DNA from 2 places in the Streptomyces sp. NBC_01237 genome. Region 2 is predicted to be linked to the other one. Evidence: riboswitches for the same ligand, from Rfam matches in the RefSeq annotation. Region 2 holds a riboswitch; the other holds the start of a gene.

Region 1 (8,153 bases), 2.2 Mb from region 2:
GGGACTTCGGGCGGACCCTGGTGAAGCAGGCCGTCGCCAACCGCTGACCGCCGGCCGAGGACCGCCGGCCGAGGTCCGCCGGCCGAGGTCCGTCGGCCGCTGACGGCCGACCGCTGACGGCCGACCGCTGACGGTCACCGGGCCGACGTCCGGGGGATTTGCCTCGGAGGTAAGAAATTTGCCTCGGAGGAAAGTTCCTGGCCCAATGAAGGTATGAATCCTCCGGACGGAGGGGTGGCGGACGAGCTTCCCGGCGTCGCACCCCGCCTGCGCGAACTGCGACGCGGTCGCGGTCTCACCCTGGAGAGCGCCGCCCAGCGGGCGGGACTCTCCCCGGCCCATCTCTCCCGGCTCGAAACGGGCCGCAGGCAACCCTCGCTGCCGATGCTGCTCGGGCTCGCCCGTATCTACGGTACGACGGTTTCCGAGCTGCTCGGCGAGACGCCTCCCGAACGTGACGCGATCGTCCGCGGCGGCCGCTTCGATGGCGCCGAGGCCGACGGCTGGATGTACCGGCAGGCGGGCGGCTCCGGCCGTGCCATGCAGGCACTGCGGGTCAGAGTGCCCCACGGCGCCCAGGGCGATCTCGTGCGGGTCCACCCCGGCGAGGAGTGGCTGTACGTCCTGGACGGCCGGCTGCGGGTCGTCCTGGGGGAGACGGTGCACGACCTCGACCCCGGCGACAGCGCGCACTTCGATTCGCTCACCCCGCACCGGATCGCGGCGGTCGACCGCGGCGGCGCGGAGCTCCTCTTCGTCCACTCACTGATGCAGAGCCCCGCCGCCGAGCTGTGTCTCGGCAACGGGATCCATCGGCGCTGACCGGGCCGTCGGCCCCGTCGCCGCACCTGCTCCATCCTTCGCTTCACCGGCCGTGAGGCCGGCAGAGAGGACTGTCATGTCCGATTCCGAGCACTACGACCCCCTGACCCCGCAGCGGCCCAAGAACTACGACCCGCACGAGCGGAAGATGCCGCGCGGAGTCGTGATCCGGCTGTTCGCGTATCTGGTGGCCGGACACGTCATCGCGGGCTTCCTCTACCTGCTGTTCGCCGTGGCCGGCGGCAACAAGTAGTCCTGCCCGCCGGGCGGAAACGCGCGGACACGGCCCGGAACGATCCGCCGTCCGATGCCGTCCGCCGGGGGGAGTGGAGCGCCTACGCCGGGTCCAGCAGGCGTCCGCGCAGCCGCTCCCGGGTCTCCGGGGTGACCTTCAGGCCCTCGGTGAGGTAGCGGTCCGTGGTTCCCCAGGTCTCCTCGATGGCGGTGAAGGCCGCGGCGAGGTACTCGGCGTGCGCGCCGAACAGCGGGTTCAGGAGTTCCAGCACCTCCTGGGACATCCCCGTCTCCGACATGTCGGTGCGCCGTACCCGGTACCGGCGGTGCGCGTCGTTGGACTTGAGGTAGTCGGCCTCGATGGCGTCGCGCTCCACGCCGACGGCGAGCAGCGACACGGCTATCGAGAGACCGGCGCGGTCCTTGCCCGCGGCACAGTGCATCAGGGCGGGGACGCTGTCCTCGGCCAGGGCGTGCAGCACCCGGCTGTGCTCGGCTGTGCGGTCCCTGATGATCGACCGGTACGAGGTGATCATGCGCTCCGCGCCCTTGGTGCCGGAGAGGATCGAGCGCAGCTGCTCGATGTCGCCGTCGCGGACCAGCCGCCAGAACTCCGCGCCGTCGGCCGGGTCCGAGAGCGGGATGTTGACATTGCGCACCCCGGCCAGCTCGACGTCATGGCCGTCCAGCCTCCGGTCGGCGGCGTTGCGGAAGTCGAAGACGGTGTGCAGGCCGAGCCCGCCGAGGATCGCCGTGTCCTGCTCCGTGGCGTGCGCCAGGTGACCGCTGCGGTAGAGCCGCCCGAACGCCACGCGGCGCCCGTCCGTCGTCGGGAGCCCGCCCACGTCCCGGAAATTGCGCACTCCGGTCAGCTCGGCTTCTGTCGGCGGGACCTGCGGCACCTGCTGCGTCACGGGTGGCTCCTGGGGTGTCTGGCGTCGGCGCTGCTCGCCGACGAGGGCACTCTCGTGACGATACGACATCGGTTCCTCGGGCAATCGTCCCGACCGTGCGGCGCTCTGCCGCGCGACGGTCGGCCGCATGCCGGCCAGTCGTGCCGTGAGGGCATTGCCCCTCACCGTGCGAATGGTTGATGATGTGCGGAACTGTTCGAACGTGGGGGAATGATGATCGAGACTGGTGTCACGGGCCGTACCTGGGTGCTCGGCGGCGCGACCGGCAGCTACGCGCTCCACCTCACGGACCGCGATGAGCTGCTCCATCTCCACTGGGGGCCGCGACTCACGATGGCCGCGGCCGAGGCGCTGGCGGCCGAGCCCTTCCCGCCCGGTCCGGGCTTCGACTCCCCGCTCGACGGCCGCGAGGAGTATCCGGTCGAGGGTGGACCCCGATTCGTCCGCCCGGCCCTCTCCGTACGGACCGCCGAGGTCAGGGGTACGCAGTGGGCGTTCGCGGACGCCGAGACGCGGGGTGACGAACTCCGGCTCGGCTTCACCGACGCAGTCCACCGGCTCGCGCTGACCCTGCACTACCGGATGCGCGGGGACTCCGATGTGATCGAGCGCTGGGCCACCGTCACGCACGCCGGGCCGGACGGCCCGCCCCTGGAGCTGCTGCGCGCCGACGCGGCGACCTGGACGCTGCCGGCCCGTGAGGGCTGGCGGCTGAGCCAGCTCCACGGCAGCTGGGGGGCCGAGTCCCGGCTGGTGCGGTCGGAACTGACGTACGGCGAGAAGATCCTCTCCAGCCGCCGGGGACACACCGGACACCAGCATCTGCCCTGGGTGGCGCTGGACGCGGACGCCGCGGCGACCGAGGAGCACGGCGAGGTGTACGGCTGCGCGCTGGGCTGGTCCGGGTCCTGGCGGATCGCCGTGCACCAGCTGCCCGACGGCCTGGTGCAGATCACCGGCGGTGCGGGTTACGACGAGTCCGGGCTGCTGCGGCTCGCGCCGGGGGAGTCGTACACCACACCCGTCTTCGCCGGGCTGTGGAGCCCCGACGGATTCGGCGGCGCGAGCCGCGCCTGGCACGCCTGGCAGCTGGCCCATGTGATTCCGGACGCCGAGGCGCTGCGCCCGGTGCTCTACAACTCCTGGGAGGCGACCGGATTCGACATCGTCGAGGAGCAGCAGCGGGAGCTCGCGGTGCGGGCCGCGGAGATGGGTGTCGAGCTGTTCGTGGTGGACGACGCCTGGTTCGGGCAGCGCACCAGTGACCGGGCCGGACTCGGGGACTGGACGCCGAACCCCGACCGTTTCCCCGGTGGGCTGAGGCCGCTGGCCGAAGAGGTGCGCGGACTGGGCATGCGGTTCGGTATCTGGGTCGAGCCGGAGATGGTCAACCCCGACAGTGATCTCTACCGGGCCCATCCCGACTGGGTCCAGCACGTCCCCGGGCGGACGCGGACGGAGTTCCGTCATCAGCTGGTGCTCAACCTGGCCCGGCCGGACGTGCAGGAATACCTGTGGGAACAGCTCGACACCCTGCTCTCCAGTGCTCCGATCGACTATGTGAAGTGGGACTTCAACCGCTGCTTCACCGATGCGGGCTGGCCGGGCGAGGAGTATCCGCAGAAGCTCTGGATCGAGCATGTGCACGCGCTGTACGCGCTGCTCGACCGGTTGCGTGCCGCACACCCCGGGGTGGCCTTCGAGTCCTGCTCGGGCGGTGGGGGCCGGGTCGACCTCGGGGTGCTCGCCCGGACCGATCAGGTGTGGACCTCCGACAACACCGACCCGCTGGACCGGCTCGCCATCCAGGAGGGCTTCGGCCAGATCCACCCGGCACGGGTGATGGCCGCCTGGGTCACCGACAGCCCGAACGAGCAGATGAACGGGCGGGCGAGTTCGCTGCGCTTCCGCTTCGTCAGCGCCATGGCGGGGGTGCTCGGGGTCGGCGGCGACCTCACCGAGTGGAGCGAGGAGGAGCTGGCCGAGGCGCGGGACTGGGTGTCCCTGTACAAGGAGATCCGCCCGGTCGTCCAGCACGGCGCCCTGTACCGGCTCGCGGCTCCGCGCGGTGGGCTGAGCGCGGTGCAGTACGTGCGGGGCGAGGAGACCGTGGTGCTGATGTGGCTCGAAGCGCAGCGGTACGGGCAGCGCCCCCCGGCTCTGCGGCTCCGCGGTCTTGACCCCTCGGCGGTGTACGTCTGCCAGGACACCGGGACGGTGTACGAGGGATCGGCACTGCTGCACCGGGGGCTGCACACGGGGCTGACGGGAGATCTCGACGCGCGGGTGCTGAGGTTGCGTCAGAGGTGATGGCCATGACATGTCCGTATTGGTGCATTTAGTGGAACATGCCCCACTTGTGGGGGAGATGGTGACCCGCTGGTGAGCGGGATCATATCCGTGACGGTGTGTGGTGGCGGCGCCCGGAGGTAATCCGGGCGCCGCGCGGAAAGCCAAGATCCGTAATCCACGGAGTGTCACCGGAAATCCGAACCGAAATTGAATCGGGGATTCCGGTACGCAACCGATGGCTTGTTCCCGTCGTCCTGACTCGTTTACGGTCACCGTCAATCCGGACGGACCGCCTAATCCTGCCGCCGCCCGGAATTCACACCCACCCACATACGCGTGGCAGGAGCGGGGGACCCAGGTAAGCCGCCGGCCCGGAGAGATCCGGACCGGCTCGGGGTGAAGTCGCAGCCAGCGACCGGGCATCTCCAGCCCGAACCCGACAGCTCACCTCGTAGGCGCCGGAGAGGAATTCCCCCATGCCCGCACAGGGTAAGCACCGTCGTACGAAGACCGGCCCGATCGCCCGCGGTGTCCTCGCCGCAGGGACCGGCGGCGCCGTCCTCGCCCTCCCGCTGATCGGTGCCACCGGAGCGCACGCCGCGGAGAAGGCCGCGCCCGCCGCCGCCTCGGTCGCCGCCGCGCACACCGCCCCCGGTGCCGCCGTGGTGAAGACGCAGACCGCGTCGAAGACCTACTCCGTGGTCTCCGGCGACTACCTGTCGAAGATCGCCGCCGAGCAGAAGCTCAAGGGTGGCTGGCAGAAGCTGTACCAGGACAACCGCGACGTCGTCGGCGGGAACCCGAGCCTGATCTTCCCCGGCATGAAGCTGACCCTCGGCGCCAAGGCGTCCGGCTCCGCCGCCGCCCCGGACGCCGCGCAGTCCGCGCCGGCTCCCTCGAAGGCCGAGCCGAAGAAGGCCGCCCCGGCCGCCCCGAAGGCGAAGCCCGCCCCGAAGACCACGTCCTCCCCGGACTCGTCCGCCGCGGCCGGCAAGTCCACCACCTCCACGAACACCAGCGCCTCCCAGAGCAACAGCTCCGGCTGGACGACCCCGGTGGCCAACGCCAACGTCACCACCCAGTACCGGGCCTCCGGCGCCAGCTGGTCCAGCGGCTACCACACCGGCTCGGACTTCCAGGCCGCCTCGGGCACCGTCGTCCGCGCCATCGGTCCGGGCACCGTGGTCTCGGCCGGCTGGAGCGGCTCGTACGGCAACGAGGTCGTCATCAAGCACGCCGACGGCATGTACTCCCAGTACGCCCACCAGTCCTCGCTCAACGTCTCCGTGGGCGAGACCGTCACCGGCGGCCAGCAGATCGGCCTCTCCGGCTCCACCGGCAACTCGACCGGCCCGCACCTGCACTTCGAGGTCCGCACCGGCCCGAGCTACGGCTCCGACGTCGACCCGATCTCGTACCTGCGTCAGCACGGCGTCTCCATCTGATGGAGCGGTGACGAGCGGTTCCCCCAGGGGCGGTGCGCACGAGCGCACCGCCCCTGTACTTATTCCGGCTTTACCAAAAACTGACCGGGTGGTCTATCTCACCACCCGTCAACCCCGTATTACGGTCGCGTAGGTCACATTCGAAGGTGCAGGATATGCGCTTGTGGCAGACGATTCGAGAATCAATCAACCAGGCATCATCGGGTCGTACGCGGCGATTGGCGACAGCTTCACCGAAGGCGTCGGAGACCCCGGCCCCGACGGGACCTTTGTCGGCTGGGCGGACCGCTTCGCGGTGCTGCTGGCGGACCAGCTCCCGGTCCCCGATGCAGCGACGAGCCCGGAGGATTCCCCGCACGGGAATTTCCGGTACGCCAATCTCGCCGTACGCGGACGCCTTCTCGACCAGATAGTCGAGGAGCAGGTGCCCCGTGCCAAGGAACTGGCCCCGGACATGGTCAGCTTCTGCGCGGGCGGCAACGACATCATCAGGCCGGGCACCGACCCCGACGATCTGGCCGAGCGCTTCGAGCGCGCGGTCGCCGATCTGAGCAACGCGGTCGGCACCGTCATGGTCACCACCGGATTCGACACCCGGGGCGTGCCGGTACTGCGGCACATGCGCGGCAAGATCGCGACGTACAACATCCATCTGCGGGCCATCGCGGACCGCTACCACTGCCCCGTCCTGGACCTGTGGTCCCTGCGCTCGGTGCAGGACAGGCGTGCCTGGGACGACGACCGGCTGCATCTGTCGCCCGAGGGGCACACCCGGGTCGCGCTGCGCGCGGCACAGGTCCTCGGCGTCGACGTGCCGGCCGATCCGGACCAGGCGTGGCCGCCGCGGGCCCAGCGCGGCACCTTCGAGGAACGGCGCGACGACATCCACTGGGCGCGCGACTACCTGGTCCCGTGGATCGGCCGAAGGCTGCGCGGCGAGTCCTCCGGCGACCACGCCGAGGCGAAGCGCCCGGACCTGCTTCCCCTCTGACCGGACCTGCCGGCCCTCAGCGGGCGTCGCGCAGGACCGTGAGGGGAAGGGCACGCCGGGACGGGCTCGGCACCACGAGCCCGTCCGGCGGCGTGATCCCGCTGCCCGGAGCCGGTATCCGCTCCAGCACACCGCCCGCGAAGACGTCGTACAGCGGCAGCGTCTCCAGATGCACATAGCCGATGTGGCAGTCGCACACGCCGAGCGGGCAGGCCCGCGGCCCCAGCGCCCGCCGATAGCTGCCGTCGTACAGATTGCCCAGCTCCGCGCGGACGAAGTGACACCGCCGCACCGTGCCGTCGCCGTCCACCGAGATGACCGACTCACCCGTCCGGCAGGGCATCCCGGCCGATCGGTGCGGATGTCTGCTGTACGGGAACAGCGGGTCCAGCGCCGTCCAGCGGTCCGCCTCCTCGTCCGTGTAGGTGTGCCCCTCGGCGGCGTTGACCCAGAGATAGACCTCGTCGGGCAGCGCGGCCCGCAGCCGCCGCGCCTCGTCGAGATGATCGTCGAAACCGACCACACCCACGCTGTAGCGGACCCCGAGCCCGGTCAGCTCCCGGCACTTGCCGAGGAAGCGCTCGAACGGCGTCTGCCCCGGGTGGTAGGTGCACCACAGCGCGACCCGGTCCGTATCGGCCCCTTCCAGCCAGTCGGTACGGCCGCTCAGATTGGTCTGGATGGCCACCCGGCCCACATGCGGAAGCAGCGACAGCTCGACCAGCGCGCGCCGGTACCAGGACCGCACCAGCCCCTCGCCCCACGGCGTGAACAGCACGGACAGCCGGTCACCGGTCTGCTCCGCCGCCCAGGCGGTGAACCGCTCCAGCGCCGCCCGGTCCGCCGTCAGCCGCTCCCGGCTGTCGCGCCGCTTGGCGAACGGGCAGTACGGACAGTCGTAGTCGCACGAGGCCAGCGGGCCCCGGTAGAGAATCGTCAGGTCCATGGCGGTGCTACTTCCGTTCGTACGAGGCCATCGCGGCCCGTACCGCGGGGGAGAACAGCTCCGGGCCCAGGGCGTCGGAGTGGGCCAGCCCCTCGGCGGAGAGCCGCAGCAGACCCTCACCCGCGCTCCCGTCCAGCCAGCCGCGCGCCGCGAAACGGTCCAGCTCGGCCGGGAAGTCCTCGCGCGGATCCGTACCGAAGCGCTGCCGGTACTCGTCCGCCCGCAGCCCCGCGGCCTGGAGCAGCGACTGGAGGAGGTGGCGCCTGCGCGCCTCGCCGGCGTCCACGTACCGCCCGACCTCGGCACGGGAGAAGTCCTCGGTGGCGGTGAAACCGTCGATGATGCCGCGGATCTCCCGCATCTCCACCGCGTAGTCGAAGGAGTAGTGCAGAGACGCGGTGTACGAGCGGGCGCCGCAGCCGAGCCCGATCATGCCGTCGGTCTGGCACGCGTAGTCGTCGGGGCCCTCCTGCGGGGCGTCCGCGCGGCGGAACATCCGCATCGACACC
Region 2 (8,153 bases):
CGAGGCACCCGAGACCGCCGAGTTCGCGGTCCTGGAGCCCGAGACGCCGGAGAGCGGCACGAGCGGGAGCGGCGCCGACGAGCGCGATCCCGTCACCGCCGCGTACGCCGTCGGCTCCCCCCGGCCCGTGGGCCGTTCCGCGAACCGCGGCCGGGCCCGGCGCCGTACGCCCGCCAAGCGTTCCGCGCTGCTCACCGTCGCCGTCCCCTCGGCCTGCGTCATGAGCGTCGCGGGCATCGCCGCCGCCTCCGTCGGCGGACTCGGCAGCGGCGAGGAGAAGCAGGACGACACCGTCTCGATGGCGGCCGCCGACCCCAGCACCGTCAAGCCCGTCGCCTCCAACAACAAGCTGGACACCCAGCTCGCCCGGCTCAGCGCCGATGCCGACGACTTCCGGGACCGCGCCAGCCGCACCCAGGAGCGCATCGACCTGAAGGAGCGCCAGGCCGCCGACAAGAAGAAGCGCGCGGAGGAGGCGGCACGCCGTGAGGCGCTGCGCCCCAAGTTCGTCCTGCCGGTCAAGCAGCACGGTCTCAGCGCCTACTACGGCCAGGCGGGCGTCAACTGGATGTCCGTCCACACGGGCATCGACTTCCCCGTCTCGTACGGCACTCCGGTGATGGCCGCGACCGACGGCACCGTGCGCACCCAGTGGAACAGCGCCTACGGCAACATGGCGATCGTGACCATGGCCGACGGCACGGAGACCTGGTACTGCCACCTCAGCAGCACCAGGATCCGCTCGGGCCCGGTGAAGGCCGGTGACGTCATCGGGTACGCCGGGGATTCGGGCAACTCCACCGGCGCGCACCTGCACTTCGAGGTCCGGCCCGGCGGCGGCTCGTCGGTCGACCCGCTGGCGTGGCTCCGCAGCCACGGCGTCAACCCGACCTGATGTGATGCGGTGACGGGCCCGCAGGCCCGTCACCGCCCACGGGCCCCTAGAGCTTCTCGACCGGCGCGTACCGCAGGAGCAGCTTCTTGGGCCGCTCGTCGCCGAAGTCCACCGTCGCCTTCGCCTGGTCGCCGAACCCCTCGACCGCCGTCACCGTGCCCAGCCCGAACTGGTCGTGCGTGACCCGGTCGCCCACCACCAGCGTGACCACCGGCTTGTCCGTGGTGCGACGGGTGGCGAAGCCCGACGGACCGGAGCGCGCGCGGGACGAGGACAGCGAGGACGTGATCCCGGAGGTCGGCCCGGCCGGAGCCGCCATCGGCCCCTTCCGCTTCCATTCCAGGTGCTGGTCCGGGATCTCCTCCAGGAACCGCGACGGCGGGTTGTACGAGGGCTGGCCCCAGGCGCTGCGCATCGCGGCCCGGGTCAGATAGAGCCGCTCACGGGCGCGGGTGATGCCGACATAGGCGAGCCTCCGCTCCTCCTCCAGCTCCTTCGCCTGGCCGAGCGCCCGCATGTGGGGGAAGACGCCGTCCTCCATGCCGGTCAGGAACACCACGGGGAATTCGAGGCCCTTGGCCGTGTGCAGGGTCATCAGCGTGATGACGCCGGAGCCGTCCTCGTCCTCGTCCGGGATCTGGTCCGAGTCGGCGACCAGCGCGACCTTCTCCAGGAACTCCGCGAGGGTGCCCGCGCCCTCCTCGTCGCCGCGCTCCTGCTCGAATTCGAGCGCGACGGCGGCCAGTTCCTGGAGGTTCTCGATGCGGGTCTCGTCCTGGGGATCCGTGGACGCCTGGAGCTCGGCGAGATAACCGGTACGCTCCATGACCGCCTCCAGGACCACCGCGGGCCCGGCGCCGGACTCGACGATCGTGCGCAGCTCCTCCATGAGCGTGTTGAACCGCTTCACGGCGTTCGCCGAGCGGGCCGCCATGCCGTACGCCTCGTCGACACGGCGCAGCGCCTGCGGGAAGGAGATCTTCTCGCGCAGCGACAGCGCGTCGATCATCGCTTCGGCGCGGTCGCCGATGCCGCGCTTGGGCACGTTCAGGATGCGGCGCAGGGGGACGGTGTCCTCGGGGTTGGCGAGGACCCGGAGGTAGGCCAGGACGTCCCGGACCTCCTTGCGCTCGTAGAAGCGCACCCCGCCGACGACCTTGTAGGGCAGGCCGACCCGGATGAAGATCTCCTCGAAGACACGGGACTGGGCGTTCGTCCGGTAGAAGACGGCGACGTCACCCGCCTTCGCGTCGCCCGCGTCCGTCAGCCGGTCGATCTCGTCGGCGATGAACTGCGCCTCGTCGTGCTCGGTGTCGGCGACGTAGCCGGTGATCCGGGCGCCCGTGCCGGCGTTCGTCCAGAGGTTCTTGGGGCGGCGGCTCTCGTTCCGCTCGATCACCGCGTTGGCGGCGGAGAGGATCGTCTGCGTGGAGCGGTAGTTCTGCTCCAGCAGGATCGTGGTCGCGTTCGGGTAGTCCTCCTCGAACTGGAGGATGTTGCGGATGGTCGCGCCGCGGAAGGCGTAGATCGACTGGTCCGCGTCACCGACGACGCACAGCTCGGCGGGTGCGTCGGCCTCCCCGGACGGGCCCACCAGTTCGCGTACGAGCGTGTACTGCGCGTGGTTGGTGTCCTGGTACTCGTCGACCAGGACGTGCCGGAAGCGGCGGCGGTAGTGCTCGGCGACGTCCGGGAACGCCTGGAGCAGGTGGACCGTCGTCATGATGATGTCGTCGAAGTCCAGGGCGTTGGCCTCGCGCAGCCGCGCCTGGTAGAGCGCGTACGCCTGGGCCAGCGTCTTCTCGAAGCCGTCGGCGGCCTGACCGGCGAAGGTCTCCTCGTCGATCAGCTCGTTCTTCAGGTTGGAGACCTTGGCCGTGAACGACTTCGGCGGGTAGCGCTTCGGATCGAGGTCCAGATCGCGGCAGACCAGGGCCATCAGCCGCTTGGAGTCGGCGGCGTCGTAGATCGAGAACGAGGAGGTGAAGCCGAGCCTCTTCGACTCGCGGCGCAGGATGCGTACGCACGCGCTGTGGAAGGTCATGACCCACATGGCGTTGGCGCGCGGTCCGACGAGCTGCTCGACGCGCTCCTTCATCTCGCCCGCGGCCTTGTTGGTGAAGGTGATCGCGAGGATCTGGCCGGGGTGCACACCCCGCTCGGCGAGCAGATGGGCGATCCGGTGGGTCAGCACCCGGGTCTTGCCGGAGCCGGCACCGGCGACGATGAGCAGCGGCGATCCGGCGTGCACCACGGCGGCGCGCTGCTCGGTGTTCAGTCCGTCGAGCAGCGCCGCGGCATCGATGACCGGTCGCGGGGCACCGTCGCGGTAGTAGCCGTCGCGGGGCGGCGGGGGCGCGTCGAAGACGCCCTCGAAGAGACCCTCCGGCACCGCTTCGGGTGCGTGGTCCTCGGGAGGCGGCGGGGGCCCTTCCTCCGAGTTCTGGAGGCCGGTCAGGAAGCTGTCGTCAAAGAGGCTGCTCATCGCTTGACGAGTCTAGGCCGCCCCACTGACAGCCCGTGGCCGCTTCCGGTACGAGACCTCCCGGGCAGGCACGTAAGGGAACCGCGCGGCCACGCCGTGTGAGGGAAACGGGGCGGTGGCCGCCACCGGCGGACCCGATCCATCGAGGTCACGAAAATGTATCGGGCATATCGAACATCAACCTTCACAGCGGCACCACGGGTTGGCTAGCGTGCTCCGTCGGGCGCCCCGTACCCCCTTGAGGCGAACCACGCCGAACGGACGCCCCCGCCGAATCCGTACCGCCCCCACGGGTGTCCGGAACCGGGGACCCACCAGCAGCACCGGGGTGAATCGGTCCTCCTCCACGGGACCGTAGGGCAGCCTTCCGTTCCGCCCGAACCCGACAGCTAACCCGGTAGGCGGTCCACGGAAGGAGATGCCGGCCTTGGCCTCGCATCGCAAACCGCGCACGAGCGTGCGCACCACCACCCCTGCCGTCGGGCTGACGACGGTGGCGCTGGCCTCGGTCACCCTGCTCTCCACACAGAGCGCGACGGCCGCGCCCGCGGAGCCCCGGCCCGGGATCGAGGAGGTCCGGACGAAGGTCGACGACCTCTACCGGCAGGCGGGGACCGCGACCCAGCAGTACAACCGGGCCAAGGCCGCCTCCGTGACCCAGCGTGCCAAGGTCGACGCCCTCCTGGAGGACGCGGCCAGGCGCACCGACAAGCTCAACGAGGCCCGCCGCGCCCTCGGGAACTACGCGGCGGCGCAGTACCGCACCGGCGGAATCGCTCCGACCGCGACCTTCTTCCTCGCGGACGACCCGCAGGCGTACTTCGACCAGGACCAGCTGATGGACCGGATGACGGGCCAGCAGCAGAAGGCCGTCGCCGACTTCCGTACGCAGCAGTCCGAGGCGGCGACGAAGCGCACCGAGGCCGTGAAGAGCCTGGAGACGCTCACCGAGTCGCAGGCCACCCTGCGGTCCAGCAAGCAGAACGTGCAGACCAAACTGACCGAGGCGCGCTCCCTGCTGTCGAAGCTGACCGCCGAGGAGAAGGCCCGGCTGGCGGAGCTGGAACGCGAGAAGAAGGCCGAGGCCAGGGTCAAGGCGGAGAAGCTGGCCCGCCAGCAGGCCGCGGAGGCGGAGGCCGAGCGGAAGGCCGGGGAAGAGGCCGCGAAGAAGAACGGCGGCGAGGCCGGCGGCGGCACGGGAACCGGTTCGGGGCCGGACAGCGGCTATGCCGCCAAGGCGGAGAAGGTCCTCGCGTTCGCGCGGGCCCAGATCGGGAGGCCGTACGTGTGGGGCGCGACGGGCCCGTCCTCGTACGACTGCTCCGGGCTGACCCAGGCGGCATGGAAGGCGGCGGGGGTCGACCTCCCCCGGACCACCTGGGACCAGGTGGAGGTGGGCACCCGGGTGGCCACCGCGGATCTGCGTCCGGGGGACCTGGTCTTCTTCTACGACGACATCAGCCATGTCGGCATCTACAAGGGCGACGGCATGATGATCCACGCGCCGAAACCGGGCGCGAACGTGCGCGAGGAGTCGATCTACTACATGCCGATCTACGGCAGCGTGCGCCCCGTCTGATCACACCCCGGCCGGCCCGGCGAGGCCCGACGGGCCGGCGACACCGCCGGGCCCTGCCTCGCCGGGCCGGATCGCGCCGGTCGGGCCCCGTCGCTCAGGCCGGTCGGGCCGCAGCGGTCAGGAGACGCCGCTCAGGTCCAGAGCGTGGCGATGAAGATGTTGGCCACCGTCAGCCCGCCCACCGCGGCGAACGCACCCTTGTCGACCTTCTCCTCGTCCCGCTTGATGTAGACGAGCGCGAGGATGACGACCAGGATCAGCATCTTCACGCCGATCTTGATGTTGTTCACGGTCTGGTCGTCGGCCTGGTTGAGCCCGACCAGGGCTATGCCGGTGACCAGCATCGTCAGCGCGCCGTGCAGCATGGCCGGCACGAAACGGGCCGTGCCCGCGCCCATCGCCTTCATCTGGGTCAGGAAGCCGCCCAGCAGCGAGGCGATACCGATGATGTGCAGGGCGACGAAGGCATTGATGAGTACGTCCATGGCTCCGCAGCCTAGCCCCGGCCATAGCACCACCTCACAGCCAGGTGCGGCATCCTTGCCGCTTCCTTGCGAACTTCGCCCGAACCAGTACGAATTGCCTGCCTCTGTGGCAGTATTTCCGGTCGCTTCGCCATAACGAAACGCCACATGTGGGCAATAACTGTCATGACGAACCTTTTCCGTGCCCCGGGCTTAGCGTCCCTTCCAGGTGACCGGCGCTCCAGCGCCGCTTCGCGTCAGGAGCGGCATCCGGTCACCGCGCCGCGGGATCCGGCGGCGGGCCACTTCCCTGTGGTGTTCCGCCGCCGGACCTCGCGGGCCCGTCGGTAGCCCCCGGCGGGCAGCCGACAGGAAGGATGCAGCCCTCGTGGCCGCGCACCGGAAATCCGCTCACCGGAAACCCAAGCAGCGCCCGTTCAGCGGCCCTGCTGCCCGCACCGCAGCCACCCTGGCACTCGCCGGGGCGGCGACCGCCACCACCGCCACCGGCGCCGCCCACGCCGAGCCCCTGGCCACTCCCGCCCAGGTCAACGCCAAGGTGGACCGGCTGTACCACGACGCGGAGGTCGCCACCGAGAAGTACAACGGAGCGAAGGAGCGGGCGACCGCGAACGCGAAGTCCGTCGACGCCCTGCGCGACGAGGCCGCCCGCCGGACCGCACGTCTCAACACCTCGCGCCACGCCCTCGGTGCGCTGGCCACCGCGCAGTACCGCAGCGGCGGCCTCTCCCCCGCCGTCCAGCTGGCCCTGTCCTCCGACCCCGACCAGTACCTGCAACGCGCCGCCTTCCTGGACCGGGCCGGTGACCGGCAGGCGGGGGCGGTCAACGGGATCCGCCGGCAGATCACCGCGGTCGCCCACATCCGGGCGAGGGCCGAGAAGGAGCTCGGCAGCCTTGCCGCCCGCCAGGCGGAGCTGAAGAAGCACAGGGCGGCGATCCGCACCAAACTGGCCGACGCCCGGCGGCTCCTGGACACCCTGACCGACGCCCAGCGCGCCGACCACGAGCGCTCGGCCGACGCCCGCCACGGCGGCACCGCCCCCACCGGCCGCGGCATCCCGCGCGGCTCGGCCACCGCCCCCGACGCCCGTGCCGCGCAGGCCGTCGACTTCGCGTACGGGGCGATCGGCAAGCCGTACGTCTGGGGCGCCACCGGCCCCTCCTCGTTCGACTGCTCCGGCCTCACCCAGGCCGCCTGGCGCTCGGCCGGTGTCTCGCTGCCCCGCACCACCTACACCCAGATCAACGCCGGACAGCGGGTCTCCCGCTCCGAACTTGCCCCCGGTGACCTGGTGTTCTTCTACTCCGGGATCAGCCATGTTGGGCTCTACGTCGGCGGCGGCCGGATGATCCACGCCCCGCGCCCCGGCGCCCCGGTCCGCATCGCGCCCATCGATCAAATGCCTTTCGCCGGAGCCACCCGGGTGGCATAGTCCCCGGCGCCGACACCGGAACCGCCGAAGGACACCCGTATGCCGATGGACTCCCGTACGCCGATGGACATCGACGTCCAGGACTACGCCCGCACGCTCGCCCTGCGCTCCCCCGACCACTACCGCGTGGGGCCTTTCACGGTCCGGCACAACCCGCTCTGGGAGCTGAAGTACGCCAACTACGCCATCCCCGACCGGGGTGCCGAGCCGACCGCGGCGGAGGTGACGGCCCTGATCGGCGCGTTCCGCGAGCGGGAGCGGCTGCCCCGGCTCGAATTCCTGCCGGACTGGGCACCGGCGGTCGAACCCGCTCTGCTGGCCGCCGGTTTCACCGTGGAGAACCGGGCCCCGATCCTGGCCTGCGCGCCCGGTGCGCTGCTTGCGCCCAAGCCGGTGGACGGGCTCCGGATCGCGGTGCCGGCCACCGAGGCGGAGTTCACCGACGCCGCCCGCGTCCAGCACCAGGGCTTCGGCGGCGAGGGCGAACCCGAGGAGGGGATGGCCGGCTGGCTGCGGACGTCGGCGTCGGACGGCGGCGTCGTGGCCCTGGCCACGCTCGGCCCGGACCCCGCCGGTGCGGGCGGCTGCTCCCTCGTGGTCGACGGTCTCAGCGAACTGACCGGTCTGGCCGTCGCCGCCGCCTTCCGGCGTCGCGGCATCGGCGCGGCGCTCTCCGCCTGGCTGACGGCGACGGCCTTCGACCGGGGCTGCCGCACCGTCTGGCTGGAGCCGGGCGACGACGACGTGGAGCGGATCTACGCGGGCGTCGGCTACCGCCGGATCGGCGAGAAGCTGAACATCTCGCTCACCCCCGCAGCCGGCTGACCCGGCGGACGGCACCCCCCGGGACGCGTGACGGGCACCCCCCGGGACGCGTGACGGGCCCCGGGACGCGTGGCGGCCCCCGGATGCGTGACGTACACCCCCCGGGGCCCGGCTCAGACCAGCCGTCGCGCCGTCGCCCACCGGGTCAGCTCGTGCCGGTTGGAGAGCTGGAGCTTCCTCAGCACCGCGGAGACGTGCGACTCGACCGTCTTCACCGAGATGAAGAGCTGCTTGGCGATCTCCTTGTACGCGTAGCCGCGGGCGATCAGCCGCAGGACCTCGCGCTCCCGCTGGGTCAGCCGGTCCAGGTCCTCGTCGACCGGCGGCGCGTCCGTCGAGGCGAAGGCGTCGAGCACGAAGCCGGCCAGTCGCGGGGAGAACACCGCGTCGCCGTCCTGGACCCGGAAGATCGAGTCGATCAGGTCGGTGCCGGTGATCGTCTTGGTGAC

Evidence for each region. A riboswitch is a leader RNA that binds a small molecule or an ion and turns the genes downstream of it on or off. The one in region 2 is predicted to bind cyclic di-AMP.
Region 1: linked by a shared signal. The riboswitch ahead of OG251_RS34355 (M23 family metallopeptidase) and the one ahead of OG251_RS24860 (C40 family peptidase) in region 2 are both predicted to bind cyclic di-AMP.

What each region holds. Positions count from the first base shown of each region.
Region 1 covers NZ_CP108508.1:7,758,185-7,766,337, forward strand. The annotation lists gene OG251_RS34330 (aspartate aminotransferase family protein) at 1-47, shown strand, start outside; gene OG251_RS34335 (helix-turn-helix domain-containing protein) at 214-822, shown strand; gene OG251_RS34340 (DUF6126 family protein) at 899-1,075, shown strand; gene OG251_RS34345 (tyrosine-protein phosphatase) at 1,158-1,970, opposite strand; gene OG251_RS34350 (alpha-galactosidase) at 2,184-4,280, shown strand; cyclic di-AMP (ydaO/yuaA leader) riboswitch at 4,576-4,733, shown strand; gene OG251_RS34355 (M23 family metallopeptidase) at 4,739-5,707, shown strand; gene OG251_RS34360 (SGNH/GDSL hydrolase family protein) at 5,871-6,698, shown strand; gene OG251_RS34365 (STM4011 family radical SAM protein) at 6,715-7,644, opposite strand; gene OG251_RS34370 (STM4012 family radical SAM protein) at 7,652-8,153, opposite strand, start outside.
Region 2 covers NZ_CP108508.1:5,531,086-5,539,238, reverse strand. The annotation lists gene OG251_RS24870 (peptidoglycan DD-metalloendopeptidase family protein) at 1-895, shown strand, start outside; gene pcrA (DNA helicase PcrA) at 942-3,380, opposite strand; cyclic di-AMP (ydaO/yuaA leader) riboswitch at 3,639-3,800, shown strand; gene OG251_RS24860 (C40 family peptidase) at 3,799-4,959, shown strand; gene OG251_RS24855 (hypothetical protein) at 5,091-5,444, opposite strand; gene OG251_RS24850 (C40 family peptidase) at 5,812-6,879, shown strand; gene OG251_RS24845 (GNAT family N-acetyltransferase) at 6,919-7,704, shown strand; gene OG251_RS24840 (LuxR C-terminal-related transcriptional regulator) at 7,818-8,153, opposite strand, start outside.